Regions from separate parts of the Thermanaerosceptrum fracticalcis genome, predicted to be linked through region 1. Evidence: predicted binding sites of a transcription regulator. Region 1 holds the regulator's gene; the other holds the start of a gene.

Region 1 (7,406 bases):
AAGCTGGAAACGGCCCAGGGTCTTGTTGTAGGCAGCCATTTCCCGTTCACCCTGCAGCACATGAATTTCTACTGTTGTCTGGTTATCGGCAGCTGTAGAGAAAATCTGGCTCTTGGAAGTAGGAATGGTGGTATTGCGCTCAATCAGGCGGGTAAATACCCCGCCCAGGGTCTCAATACCCAGGGAAAGAGGTGTAACGTCCAAAAGCAGAACATCTTTTACTTCTCCGGCCAGTACCCCTGCCTGGATAGCAGCACCGATGGCCACACATTCATCGGGGTTGATGCCCTTGAAGGGCTCCTTGCCCAAAAGATTCCTGATGGCATCCTGTACGGCTGGGATCCTGGTGGAACCGCCTACCAGGAGGATCTTATCAATATCCTTGACATCCAGCCCGGCATCTCTTAAAGCCTGGCGGGTGGGACCCATGGTCATTTCCACCAGGTCAGCGGTGAGTTCATTAAATTTAGCCCTGGTCAGGGTTAAATCCAGGTGCTGCGGCCCCTCTGCCGTTGCCGTAATAAAAGGAAGGTTAATATTTGTAGTGAGCACGGAGGATAATTCATGCTTGGCTTTCTCAGCGGCTTCCTTGAGGCGCTGTAAGGCCATTCTGTCAGACTTGAGGTCGATACCCGTCTGTTTCTTAAATTCCTCTACCATCCAGTTGATGATGCGCTCGTCAAAGTCATCACCGCCCAGGCGGTTATTGCCGCTGGTGGCTTTTACTTCAAAAACACCGTCACCCAGTTCCAGGATGGAAACGTCGAAAGTTCCCCCCCCTAAGTCATAGACCAGGATGGTCTGGTCTTCTTCCTTGTCGAGACCATAAGCCAGGGCAGCGGCGGTAGGCTCGTTGATAATACGTAAGACCTCCAAACCGGCAATACGACCGGCATCACGGGTAGCCTGGCGCTGGCTGTCGGTAAAGTAAGCAGGTACAGTAATAACGGCCTGGGTGACTTTAGTTCCCAGGTAACTTTCCGCATCAGCTTTCAGCTTTTGCAGGATCATGGCGGAGATTTCCTGGGGTGTATATTCCTTATCATCAATACGGACTTTGTGATCAGTACCCATATGACGTTTAATGGAGATGATGGTACGGTCAGGGTTGGTAATGGCCTGGCGTTTGGCCACCTGGCCCACCAGCCGCTCTCCCGACTTGGAGAAAGCTACCACAGAAGGAGTGGTCCTGTTTCCTTCAGCATTAGGGATGACAACAGCTTCTCCACCTTCCATAAATGCTACACAGGAGTTAGTAGTACCTAAGTCAATGCCTATCACTTTGCTCATGCTTTTCTTCCTCCTTTAAAGTTACATGTTTTTTGCAACTTTAACCATAGTTGGTCTGATTACTTTATCTTTAAAACGATAGCCTTTGCGCAGTTCTTCCACAATTAAATTGTCCTCCTGGCCCTCTTCGACAGGTACCTGCATAATGGCTTCATGGAGCAGGGGATCAAAAAGCCGGCCTAAAGCCTCGATAGGCTGTAAGCCTTCCCGCTGGAGCACATCCATGAGCTGCCGGTAAATCATATTGACGCCTGCCATCAGACCCTGTTTGTCTTCCACCTGTTGTTCCATAGAACCCAGGGCTCGTTCCAGGTTGTCAAGGACAGGCAGGAGATTTATCACCACACCTTGCGAAGCATATTGGAACCACTCTTCTTTTTCCTTATTGGTACGCTTGCGGTAGTTGTCAAAGTCCGCATGCAGCCTGAGAATTCTCTCCTTTAATTCTTCCACCTCTGCGTTTTTTTGGGCCAGCTGCATTTCTAATTCATTACCCGGTTTTTCCTCAGATTCCATCCCCATGTTTTCTTCATCGGGATTCATGTTCATCTCTTCCGCCGGTTCCCTTTCGGTGCCGGCTGTTTCCTGAGGATTCGGCCTGTCTTTTTCCATCACTTGTCACCACCTAGACAAAATCTTCGCCTTTCACATCATTGTGCGGCTTTGTTTCTTTCTTTTTGATAATTGTATCAATGCGTAGAATAGCTTCCGCTACCTCCCCCGCAGCCTTAAGGGCATGCTTTTTAACCAGGGCAGGGTCAAATACACCGAGTTGGCCCATGTCCTTTACTTCCCCGGTATCACAGTCGATACCTAAAGAGTCAAGACCGCTTTCGGCCTGGGCTGCCATAACATCTCCCAGTTTCTCCAGGGGATTAAAACCGGCATTGAGGACTATTTGCGAGAAAGGCTTCTTGAGGGCCGCAATCACACAATCCAGACCATAGGCTGCCATGCCCCGGACATCTTTACGGGCCTCCTCGATGTGCCGGGCGATGGCCAGTTCTATAGACCCTCCTCCCGGGACAATACCGCCTCTGACTGCAGCCTGTATGGCGGAAGCGGCATCTTTGGCGATACGTTCCCGCTCGCCCACAACCTCTTCTGTGGAAGCACCTACGAGGATAGTCGCCTCGGCTTTACCTGCACCCCCCAGCAGGCGCACATGCTCTAATTTTTCATCCAGGAAGGCCTCCCGGGCACTGCCGGTATATTTTTCCAGCTCAGCTAATTCTTTTTTTAAACCGGTTCTTTTTAACAGCCTGGCTCCGGTATGTTCGCCGGCCCGGCGCAGTTCTCGATTGGAAACCCGCTGCAGCACCATGACCTGATGGTCGGTCAGAAACTCTTCCGCAGCAGCATCTACTCCCCGGTCAACCAGGATCAGGTTAACACCGGCTTCTATAATTTTTTTGATGTTGTTCCTGAATTCTTCCTGCAGGGCCAGATAACGCGTAAAACCGGCCTCCGTAGCCAGGGCTTCATCCTCAACCTCCTCAGGTTCCAGGGCATCATCAATAACCAGGACCTTTACAGGCCCCAGTTTCTTTGGCATTTCCGAATTCATGGGCTCTTTGTTGATGATCACCCCGGGTACCACCTGGTTCTCCGCACCTTCCTCAGCGCGGATGATTTCCGCCAATTTAAAGGAAGGATCGCGAAGCTTTTCCTGGCCCATCAAAATGGCAGCCTGCACCACCAGTTCGGCAATATCTTCGTTCTCCCGGCCTGCCACCAGGGCTACCTGCTTCAATAGAGGGTCCCGGATGTCCTTTATCTGGATGGTCTTAGCCTCCAGGACAGAGAGGGCTTTCTTGACCCCAATACGTAACCCCTCGATGACTTTGGCCACAGGTACGCCCTTTAAAACCTGGGCCACACCCTCGCTGACCAGAGCCCCCGCCATAATGGTAGCCGTGGTGGTGCCGTCGCCGATTTCCTCCTGCTGAGCCTTGGCGATCTTAATGAGCATCCTGGCCGCCGGGTGATTGACATCCATCATATCCAGGATCGTTACACCGTCATTGGTAATGACCACATCACCAAACTGGTCTACCAGCATGGTATCCAGGCCTTTGGGTCCAATGGTCCCTTCTACGGCCTGGGCAATGGCCCTGATGGCATTGGCATTGGTCATCAGGGCCGCCAGTCTTTCATCCACCTCAGAGTTCTGCGTGACTTGTTGTTTTACACTCATTCAGGGAACCTCCGGTAATGCTTATAGCCTTGTAATGGCTTTGGATAAGGCTTCTGTTATATATTCCAGAATACTCACAGCTTTAGAATATTCCATACGGGTAGGCCCTAATACTCCTAAAGTGCCGATCACCCGCCCGTTCAGGTGGTAAGTGGCTGTAATCAGGCTGCAGTTTTTCATGCTCTGATGGATATTCTCCGAGCCGATCTTTACCGTAATCCCGGCCTCCGGGGCAGGATGCAATACCTCTTTTATAGCCGCTTCCTGCTCCAGGAGTTCCAGGAGCCCTTTTACCTTTTCAATGTCTTTAAATTCGGGCTGGTTCAGGATGTTTAAGGTTCCTCCCAGGTAAACTTTATTCTCCTCTTCCAGGCTAATGGCGTTTTCTACCAGCTCAATCACACTGTTCAGCAGTTTTTTCTGGTAGAGCAGTTCATGATAGATGGTTTGCAGGATGGTAGGACGCCATTGTTCAACGGAGAGACCATACAGCCGTTCATTGAGCACCCGGGAAATGGCGGTGAAGTCTTCATGATTTAAGCCTCCGGGAACGTCAATTACCTTATGTTCCACGTGGCCGTTATCAAGCACCATCACCACCACAGCCTTACTGTCATCAATAGGTAAGATCTGCAGGTGCCGCAGGGCATTCCTGCCCAGGGCAGGAGCCAGGACAAGGGCCGTGTAATTAGTCAGTTGGGATAACAGTTTGCTGGAAACCTGAATCAGCGCCTCCGTTTCCCGGATTCTCACCATCATGGCCTTGCTGATCATGTCTTTGATATCTCTATCCAAAGGCTCTTTTTCCATCAGGCAGTCCACATAATACCTGTAACCTGACTGGGAAGGTATCCTTCCGGCAGAAGTATGGGGCTGTTCAATCAAACCCAATTCTTCCAGGTCGGCCATTTCATTTCTTACGGTAGCCGGGCTTACACCCAGGTTATATTTACGGGAAATAGTACGAGAGCCAACAGGTTCCGCGGTAGCAATGTAATCCAGGATGATAGCCTGTAAAACTTTTTGTTTTCTTTCATCCATTTTCATGCTGTACCACCCCCTTGTTAGCACTCCCCTCTATCGAGTGCTAAAGTTTTCTATTTTAACATACCACTTGCCTTTTTTTTTGTCAACGCCGGCTTGTCTCCATTGTCGCACTGCGCCGTGGGCATCGACATCTGCCTACCGATATCTGACAACCGATAGTTGGCCAGTTGGCCACGAAGCAGTTACTATTTATTAGTTCCTAGCTTCTAGTGATTTTCAGTCGGACTTCGGAAGTCGGAAAATCGTATTTAAGGTAGAAATTCCTGAAAAACCTCATTGGCAAGATACAAACCCTGCCGGGTTAAAGCCACATGAGTTGCGGTATTCACCAGGTATCCCCGTTTAACCAATTTATCGAGTGTGTTTCCGAAACACTCTTCCATTGTTATATGATGCCTGGCTAAAAAGCGTTCCTTTTCCACACCCTTTAAGAGCCTTAATCCTAGAAACATAGTCTCGCTTCTTTTCATCTCCTCCGTAATTACTTCCTCTTCCGCTCTGAGCTTTTTACCGGAATGAACCGCCCCCACATACTCTTGAAGGGCAGAATGGTTTCTATAACGTATCCCCTGAAGATACCCCGATGCACCTGCACCCAGGCCCATATATTCTTCATTACGCCAGTAAACCTGGTTATGGGCGCTTTCTTTCCCGGGTAAAGCAAAATTACTTATTTCGTAGTGATGATAACCGGCACCGGTCAGAAAATGAATGGCCTCCTCGTACATGGCTAAGGCCAGTTCATTATCAAACTCCTGTATTTCTCCGCGCCGGAGCATGGTATAAAAAGGGGTTCCTTCTTCCACATGGAGCTGGTACAGGGAAATATGTTCCGGTCTTAATGCTGTCACCTTGCGCAGGTTCTCTTGCCACCCCGCCAGTGATTGCCCTGGCAGGCCGTACATCAGATCCAGATTAATATTAGCAAATCCTGCTTCCCTGGCCAGACTGTAAGTATTATACACTTCTTGCGGGGTGTGTATACGCCCCAGCCTTTTTAAATCATCTTCTAAAAAGCTCTGTACCCCCAGGGAAAGGCGGTTACACCCACTCTCCAGGAGGGCCAGGATTTTTTCCTTATTTATAGTGCCGGGGTTACCCTCTACGGTACACTCCATATTATCCCCAAAAGTAAAAGAGGCGTGTAAAAAGGAAAAGAGAAGGCTTAGCTGCCTGCCGGACAAACAGGTAGGCGTTCCTCCTCCGATATAAAGACTTTTAAACTTTTCTTCAGGAAACAAGCTCCCATAATATTTAGCTTCTTTACACAAGGCCTGCAGGTAGGTCTCCTTCTCTCCTTCCCCCCTGCCGGGATAAGAGGTGAAATCACAATACCGGCATTTGACTTCACAGAAAGGGATGTGTACATAAAGAGCGCGTTCCATCTGCCCACCTACTTATCATCAAGGCTTAAGACGGCCATGAAGGCTTCCTGGGGAATTTCCACGCTGCCCACCTGCTTCATACGCCGCTTACCTTCTTTTTGCTTTTCCAGGAGTTTGCGTTTACGGGTAATATCCCCGCCATAACACTTATCAAGCACGTTTTTACGCATAGCTTTAATGGTTTCCCTGGCGATGATCTTATTACCAATGGCAGCCTGGATAGGCACTTCAAACATCTGCCGGGGAATAATTTCCCGCAGTTTCTCCGTAAGGGCCCGCCCCCGGGTGTAAGCCCGGTCACGGTGCACGATAAAGGAGAGGGCGTCGACAATTTCCCCGTTTACCAGGACATCCAGTTTGACCAGGTCCGACTCCTTATAGCCGGTTACTTCATAATCCAGAGAGGCATAGCCCCGGGTACGGGACTTCAACTGGTCAAAGAAATCATAAACGATTTCACTTAAAGGCAGGTCATACTTCAGCATGACCCGGCTAGCCGAGAGATAATCCATAGTCAGGAAGGTTCCCCTCTTCTCCTGGGCCAGTTCCATGACCGGACCTACATAATCGGTCGGCACCATAATGGTGGCCGTGACATAGGGTTCGGAGATGGATTCGATTTGCTGGACAGGCGGCAGTTTCGTGGGATTATCAATTTCGATTAACTCGCCGTTGGTTTTAAGAATCCTGTAGATAACACTGGGGGCTGTGGTTAAGAGGTTTAAGTTATATTCCCGCTCCAGCCGTTCCTGGATAATTTCCATATGCAGAAGACCTAAGAAACCACAGCGAAAACCAAAACCTAAAGCGACTGATGTTTCCGGTTCATATATTAAGGAAGCATCATTGAGCTTTAACTTTTCCAGGGCATCACGAAGGTTTTCGTAATCACCGGTATCAATAGGATAGAGGCCGCAGAAAACCATGGGTGTTACCTTGCGGTAGCCCGGCAATGGTTCTGCAGCCGGCTTTTCCCCATCGGTGATGGTGTCACCCACCCTGGTGTCTTTCACGTTTTTGATACTGGCCGCCATAAAGCCCACAGTACCGGTAGTCAATTCATCCACCATGCGCATGGCCGGCGTAAAGACACCAACCTCCGTCACTTCGAACTCTTTCCCTGTAGACATCATTTTGATCTTCATACCCTTTTTGATGGAGCCATCCACAACCCGTAAATAGGAAATAGCTCCCTTATAGGGATCGAAGTGGGAATCGAAAATCAGGGCCTTTAAAGGAGCCTGGGGATTGCCTTGGGGAGGTGGAACCTTTTGGATTACCGCCTCTAATATTTCAGGTATGCCGATTCCCTCTTTGGCCGAGGCCAGGATGGCTTCGCTGCAGTCAAGACCGATGATTTCTTCGATTTCCTTTTTTACCCGTTCCGGTTCGGCACTGGGCAAATCTATCTTATTAATGACCGGGATGATTTCCAGGTCATGTTCCAGGGCCAAATACACGTTGGCCAGGGTCTGGGCCTCAATACC
Region 2 (7,406 bases), 480 kb from region 1:
GTCATAAGAACCGTCCCCTTGGCTCGTTGCGACACGGGGACGGTTCTTACTGTCGCACATTGTTGAAAATAAAAAAGAAGCCTCTCAAAAGTTCGGCGAACTAATGAGAGGCATATAATATCTGCTTTATGTGGGCAAAATGTGGTCATACGGGATATAGGAAGAAAGAAACCCTTGATATACAAGGGTTTCTTGTTAGTTTTTACATCATGCCGCCCATTCCGCCCATGCCGGGAGGCATACCCATGCCGCCTTTATTTTCCTCAGGTTTGTCGGCCACTAAGCACTCAGTAGTTAAGAGCATAGCAGCGATGGAAGCGGCATTCTGCAGAGCGGAACGAGTAACTTTGGCAGGGTCAACGATACCGGCAGCGATCATGTCTTCATAAACACCGGTCAGCGCGTTGAAACCAATGCCTTTACCCGATGCTTTTACCTTTTCTACAACAACGGAACCTTCTACGCCGGCGTTGTAAGCAATCTGCTTCACTGGCTCTTCTAAAGCCTTCTTGATGATCTTAATACCTGTCATTTCATCGGCAATATCAGAGGTTATATTTTCAAGAGCAGGAAGAACTTGAATGAGAGCAGTTCCACCACCGGCTACAATACCTTCCTCTACAGCAGCCCGGGTAGCAGCCAGAGCATCTTCGATGCGGTGCTTCTTCTCTTTCAGTTCGGTTTCGGTAGCAGCACCAACCTGGATAATGGCTACACCGCCGGAGAGCTTAGCCAAGCGCTCTTGTAATTTTTCTCTGTCAAATTCGGAAGTAGTCTCTTCCAACTGCTTACGAATCTGAGCTACACGAGCATCGATAGCTTGTTTGGAACCACGGCCTTCTACAATTGTTGTTTCTTCTTTGCTGATCTTAACTGTAGCGGCCTGACCTAACATGTTAAGGGAAGTGTTATCAAGCTTAAGACCAAGCTCCTCGCTGATAACCTGACCACCGGTCAGGATAGCAATGTCTTCTAACATAGCCTTACGACGATCACCAAAGCCAGGAGCCTTAACGGCTACGCAGGTAAAGGTGCCGCGCAGTTTGTTGACAACAAGGGTAGCCAGAGCTTCACCTTCAACATCTTCAGCAATAATGAGGAGCTGTTTGCCAGACTGGACTACTTTTTCTAAAACAGGTAAAATCTCTTGGATGGAGGAAATCTTCTTATCAGTAATGAGAATATAAGGATCTTTGAGGACGGCTTCCATTTTATCGGTATCAGTAATCATATAAGGAGAAATGTAGCCGCGGTCAAACTGCATACCTTCTACCACTTCTAGGGTAGTACCCATGCTCTGGGACTCCTCAACAGTGATAACACCGTCATTACCAACGGTCTCCATAGCCTCGGCAATCAGATCACCGATTTCTTTATCGGCGGCAGAAATAGAGGCAACCTGGGCAATAGCAGCTTTAGACTCGATGGGTTTAGCAACGGCCTTGATTTCGTTGACTGCAGCAGCCACGGCCTTTTCAATACCCTTTTTCAGGATCATGGGGTTGGCGCCGGCAGCAACGTTCTTCAAACCTTCACGAATGATGGCCTGGGCTAAAACAGTAGCTGTGGTGGTACCGTCACCGGCCACATCGTTAGTTTTAGTAGCAACTTCTTTAACCAGCTGGGCACCCATATTTTCAAAAGGATCTTCTAATTCGATTTCCCTGGCAATAGTAACACCGTCATTGGTGATGGTGGGAGAACCAAATTTTTTATCAAGTACTACATTCCGACCTTTTGGTCCTAAAGTAATCTTAACAGCTTCTGCTAATTGGTTAACGCCTTTCTCTAAGGCTTTTCTGGCCTCTTCACCGAAAATAATTTGTTTGGCCATTTTTTTCCCTCCTTAAAAAATTAATAATATGTGCTCTGCGAAATGTTTAAGTAAATTAGATGATGGCTAAGATATCTCTTTCGTTAAGGATCATGACTTCCTGCCCGTCAATCTTGATTTCAGTACCGGCATATTTGGAGAAGATAACTTTGTCGCCTACTTTAACTTCGAGAGGTACCTTTTGGCCATTTTCTAAGGTCTTACCGGTACCAACAGCTAAAACCTCACCTTGCTGCGGCTTCTCCTTGGCAGTGTCAGGCAGGACGATGCCACTCTTAGTTTTTTCTTCTTGAGCTAAGGTTTTAATGACTACTCTGTCGCCGAGAGGCTTAATGTTCATATAAAAACCTCCTTTAATATTAGTTGATATATTGTTAGCACTCAACGTTATCGAGTGCTAATACCCATAAATAATAATAGTAAAGGCCTGATGAGATAGCAACATCGATATAGGGCAAATAATCGCTATTATCAGCCTTTTTCTTTTTGTTAAGCAGTTTTGCTCCTTATTTCTACTTCACACATTTGCTACATTTTGGTTTGTTTGGCCTGGTCTTTGCTGGAACATTAAACCAACAGTAAATATGTTTCCAGTAATTACTGGTTTTTATACATTGCAATAGGTAAAATTTTCTCGTAATGTATTAATATGAATCGATTTAGTGAGAACAAAAACAGTAAGGAGAGAAATGATTTGGATAAAAAAACTTTACGCAAAACCTTACTAAAAAGAAGAGAGTCTCTATCCTGGCTGGAAGTCCAGGGTAAGAGTCACGAAATCACCCAGCGTGTGCTCTTTTTGCCTGAATATAAAAAAGCTGAAACCATCCTTATTTATCTTGCCTATAACAAGGAACTGGACACCTCAGCCATTATGCAAACAGCCTGGCAGCAAAAAAAGAAAATAGTGGTACCTGTCTGCCAGCCCCGGGACAGGAGCCTGCTTCTCTCCGAACTGCTGGATTTTAACGAGTTAGCCCCGGGTACCTGGGGGATTCTTGAACCAAAGGCTGAATTCCTACGCCCTGTCCCCGTCCAGAATATTGATTTACTGATCATACCGTGTGTGGCTTTTGATCGCGAAGGTTACCGGCTGGGCTATGGCGGCGGTTACTTTGACCGCTTCCTGCCCGCCATAAGATCAGACTGCACGAAAGTAGGTCTGGCCTATGATTTTCAATTGCTGGATGAACTCCCCCGTGAACCACACGATACAGCAGTGGATATTATTATAACAGAAAGCAGAACATATTACGTAAAAAAGGAGAGTCCATGACTCTCCTTTTTTAATAAAAATAAGAAAGTATAACTTTCTTATTTTAGGGGTGTTAGGGAACGCAGTCCCCTAAATTAGATAAGGAGGGTAACAGCGGAGCGTCAAAGGGAACGCATGAGTTCCCTTTGAAAGAACAAAAGCACAACATTTTAATTTGAGTGTACGTGCGTGCTTTTGTTCTGTACCTATAATAGTTGAGCAGTTCGCAGGATTTTTACCAATTCTTCCTTTTCCTGTGGGTTCAGCGATAGTAACGGCAACCTCACCGCCCCGCCTTTAAACCCTAACATGTCCATGGCCAGTTTCAAACCGGCAATGCCGTAAGTGCCCGTAACAGCGTTATTAACCGGAATGAGACGGCACTGTAAATCCCTCAATTCATCAAACTTACCCTCCTGGTATAACTGGTACATCCGGACACACTCCCGGGGACAACAGTTAGCCAGGGCCATAATCCCGCCTTTAGCCCCCATGGCTAAGCCTGGGTAGAGCACATTGGCCGTGCCCACCAGCACATTGAAATCGGGACCGGTCATGTTTACGTGGAGGGCAAGCTGGGTTACGTCACCTGCGCTATCTTTAATACCGATGATATTGGGATGTTGCGAAAGTATGCCCACTAAATCCGGCGTGATAGTGACTCCCGTAAACTTGGGAACACTGTATAACATAATAGGAATATCAGAATTGTCAGCCACCGTTAGGAAATGTTTCTTTAAAACTTCTTTCGTCATCCTATCCTTATAGTAGTTGGGGGTGAGAATAAGGGCAGCATCTGCACCCAGCCGGGCACATTCATTGGTGAGCTCAATGGTCTCCCTGGTGCTTTCACAGCCGGAACCTACGATAACCAGCTTATCCTGGGCAGCCGCCTCTACCCCCGCCTTTACCAGGTCCAGTTTTTCTTGTTTGTCCAGGTAAGCGTATTCACCATTAGAACCAAAAATAACATAGCCCGCCAAACCGGTTTCATTGTATTTGGCGATATTTTCCTGAAATGCTGCAAAATCCACATCTCCGTCAGCTGTAAAAGGGGTGACCACAGGGGGAAAGGCCCCGGTTATTGGCTTTTTAGTCATATCAATCCTCCTCTTGTCTTTTCATATTTTTATCGTCTTTTCCACAACTTCTAAGTGCTCCTTCATAAGCTGCCTCGCTTATTCGCTATTACCTTCTATGATAGCCGCACTGCTTTATTCCCAATTTATCACAAAAAACACTATTGGAGAATATTTCTGTTCAAAAAAAGAGTAAGCTAACCGGAAATCCGGCGGCTTACTCTTTATGATTAATTATTCCTTTACCTTTACAATCATTTCTACTTCTACAGTGGCATCCAGGGGAAGCTCATTGACCCCGACGGCGCTGCGGGCGTGGAATCCTTTTTCGCCCATCACGGCACCTAATAATTCAGACGCTCCGTTAACAACCTTGGGCTGCATGTTAAATCCGGGGGCACTGTTAACAAAGCCAACAACTTTTACGACCTGCTCGATTTTATCCAGATCACCGATTAAGCCTTTAATGACACTGAGGCAATTTAAGGCGCATACTTTAGCTGCTTCATAACCCTGTTCCAGAGTCATTTCTGCCCCTACTTTACCCTTAAACTTTAATTCACCGTTGACTAAAGGAATTTGCCCGGAAGTGTAGATATATTCTCCCGTTTTTACTGCAGGGACATAAGCAGCTACCGGTTTTGGCGCCTCAGGAATACTGAGACCCATTTCTGCTAATTTTTTTTCTACCATAGACATAAACTTTCACCTCATTTTTAGTTGTTAGTTGCTAGTTGGTAGTGACCGGTGACCAGTGATCGATGACCAGAAAAATATTATTAAAAAACCGGACTCTGGACACTGGACTCTGGTCACTAATTCGGATGTCGGATATCAGAAGCGAAACTATTTGGCGGCATTTTCTTGGGCGCTTTGCACTAATTTTTTGGCATAAACGCCGGTCAAGCCTAATTTCTCAACCCTGGCTTTGATGGCATTTACATCTGTTGTGTAAAGCCCTAATTGTTTCATCCGTTCGAAATAAACGGAACCGGAGAAGGTATATTTAAACTTGAGACCTTCTTCTGTTTTCATTTGCTTGCCCACATAATCGATGGCATCACCGATAGCCAGTTCAGTGGGAAGAGTTAACAATTCCATACCCAGGGCAAAACGTACAGCGTTATGGCCTGCTAATGTACCGGTAACGATAGCTTCCGTATGTCCTACCAGGAGGCCGGCTTTTTCCCCGCCGCAGAAAAGATTCTCTACACCTGCTACTTGCAAAGCATTAGTACGCGGAGACATGGCCAGGTAACGCATGGAGTTCCCCATACCTCCGGCATATGGATCTTCAAAACGGGCGTTTTCAAAGCCCGGAATCTGCCGCAGCATTTCTAGGGGATAATAGGGAGTCATTAACTTGGCATGGCCGGTATCCAGGAGAATAACGTTCTCGGCAAATTCCTTCAGGGCGTACTGCTGGCAGGCCTTGCTTTCCAGAGCTCCTTTCTTCTGTAATTCCGCAGGAATGGGTACGATTTTTACCCCTGTGCGGTTTAATTCCTCTACAATTTCATGGGATAAGGATTCCTTATGCAGCTTGCAGGAACCGCTCATAGCCCCAAATGAACCGTCGGCTTTTTTACCGATAATCTCCTGTACCCCCGCCTTACCGGCCACACTGACCCGGGGACCGAAGGAAGGACAGCGCAGGATACACATTGCGCAGCCGTTGCCGTACTTGGTGCAGTTTCCTTGAGGTCCGGCAGTACCGGTAGCATCTATGAAAACATCACCTTCCACCAGACCTACTCCTTCGGCCGTAACACCGACAATACGGTCTCCCTCTTTTTTCACATCGGTAAAGCGGGCCTGGAAATGAATTTCTACGCCTGCCTGTAAGAGCTTGGCTTTAACGGCAGGTTCTATTTTTGCTACGTCATAAAGGGTAGCGTGTTTATGACCGGGAAACTCCATATTCTTATGACGGGCTGTTTCATCGACGGCATCAAAAAGTTCAGGAGCTCCCAAAGCGATGTTTTCTTCAGTTGCTGTGAAGCGGCCGTTGTTGCGCATAATGCCGCCCACAAGTCCTGTGCCCAGGAGCATGTCTGTTCTTTCCAGGAGGGTTACCTGGGCCCCTGCTTTTCTTGCTGCTAAAGCTGCGGCACTGCCAGCCCAACCTCCACCGATAACTACTACTTTAACCATAATTCTATTCCTCCTCTTTCTTAGTAATGATAATCTTTTCTTCCAAAGCCAGTCCTAATTCTACCCCAGTCTTTCTCTCAGCTGCCTTAATCACAATATTTAGATGATTAGGCATATGGGTTTCATCAAATCCCGCAATTGTTCCTAAAACACTGTTCCCTATTCTGACTTCATCCCCTGCTACCACTACCGTCCCCGAGGTAACCTCAAAGAACCCCCAGTAAGCGATACGGTTCACTTCCTGACCGGGTCCTGCCTGTTCCTCATCGGTGACGATTAGTTCATGAATTTCTCCAGTGCAGAGGGCCCGGGAAATGGGTGTTATGAGTTGAAGCTTGCGGTTTTCCATTTTACCGTCTAGAACAACCACCAGTTCCCCATGGCAAGGTCTTTTCTTGGCATAAGGATTGCGGGAAAATAAGCCTGCTTTATACGGGTCAATCATCTTTACACCCCCCTCCTCATCAATGATGAGCAGTTTTTGATGGTAGTATTATTCGCCAAAAAAAAGCAAATTCCTTCTCGTATCTGAGAATATTTCTCAATTTTTTTGGCGAAATCCACTTTATTAAACTAGAACTGCCCGACAACCAGTTCTTTCCACGAGATCTTGATAGTTTCTCCCGCGCAAATCCCTTCCCCGATCATCAAAGGCCAAACCCGGCAGTACCAGAAGATCAGGCTTCTCTTGATCCTGTACATAATCTTCTATAACCTTCAGGAAATCTTCTACTAATAAGAGCCCGGCGGATTTGATGGTCCCCCCAAAAGTCCTGTTGGGAACAGGAACAATAGTAATATCTATTCCCGGCCTCATGGTTTTATGTAAAGCTTCCCGGAGCAGGGGCTCACCCCATTCTGAAGCCAGAACCAGTACTTTCTCCGCCTTTTTTGTAAGATTCAAAATCTCAGTAGCCAAACTTAAAGGTAAATCATAGTCCATCACCAGACCACTTTTCTCTCCCGGACATACTTCCAGTATAATTATATGCTCTGTCCCGCCGTCAGTAACCTTAATCTCATATTTCCCCGGTTCACTTAAGAGCCGAAAAGCTTCCACCCGGGAAAAAGGAGTAAGGCCATT

What was found. The regulator HrcA, encoded in region 1, represses chaperone genes, less so after heat shock. The targets are predictions, from matches to a motif close to TGTTAGCACTCNNNNNNNNNGAGTGCTAACA.
Region 2: the regulator HrcA is predicted to act here: its motif matches at 2,207-2,237, upstream of groES (co-chaperone GroES).

The regions. Positions count from the first base shown of each region.
Region 1 covers NZ_CP045798.1:1,420,023-1,427,428, forward strand. The annotation lists gene dnaK (molecular chaperone DnaK) at 1-1,290, opposite strand, end outside; gene grpE (nucleotide exchange factor GrpE) at 1,312-1,902, opposite strand; gene BR63_RS07465 (TCP-1/cpn60 chaperonin family protein) at 1,916-3,487, opposite strand; gene hrcA (heat-inducible transcriptional repressor HrcA) at 3,509-4,534, opposite strand; gene hemW (radical SAM family heme chaperone HemW) at 4,783-5,919, opposite strand; gene lepA (translation elongation factor 4) at 5,928-7,406, opposite strand, start outside.
Region 2 covers NZ_CP045798.1:1,901,653-1,909,058, forward strand. The annotation lists gene groL (chaperonin GroEL) at 203-1,834, opposite strand; gene groES (co-chaperone GroES) at 1,890-2,174, opposite strand; gene BR63_RS09800 (5-formyltetrahydrofolate cyclo-ligase) at 2,529-3,110, shown strand; gene dapA (4-hydroxy-tetrahydrodipicolinate synthase) at 3,296-4,189, opposite strand; gene BR63_RS09810 (RidA family protein) at 4,403-4,861, opposite strand; gene BR63_RS09815 (FAD-dependent oxidoreductase) at 5,015-6,322, opposite strand; gene BR63_RS09820 (DUF6917 domain-containing protein) at 6,327-6,767, opposite strand; gene BR63_RS09825 (radical SAM protein) at 6,891-7,406, opposite strand, start outside.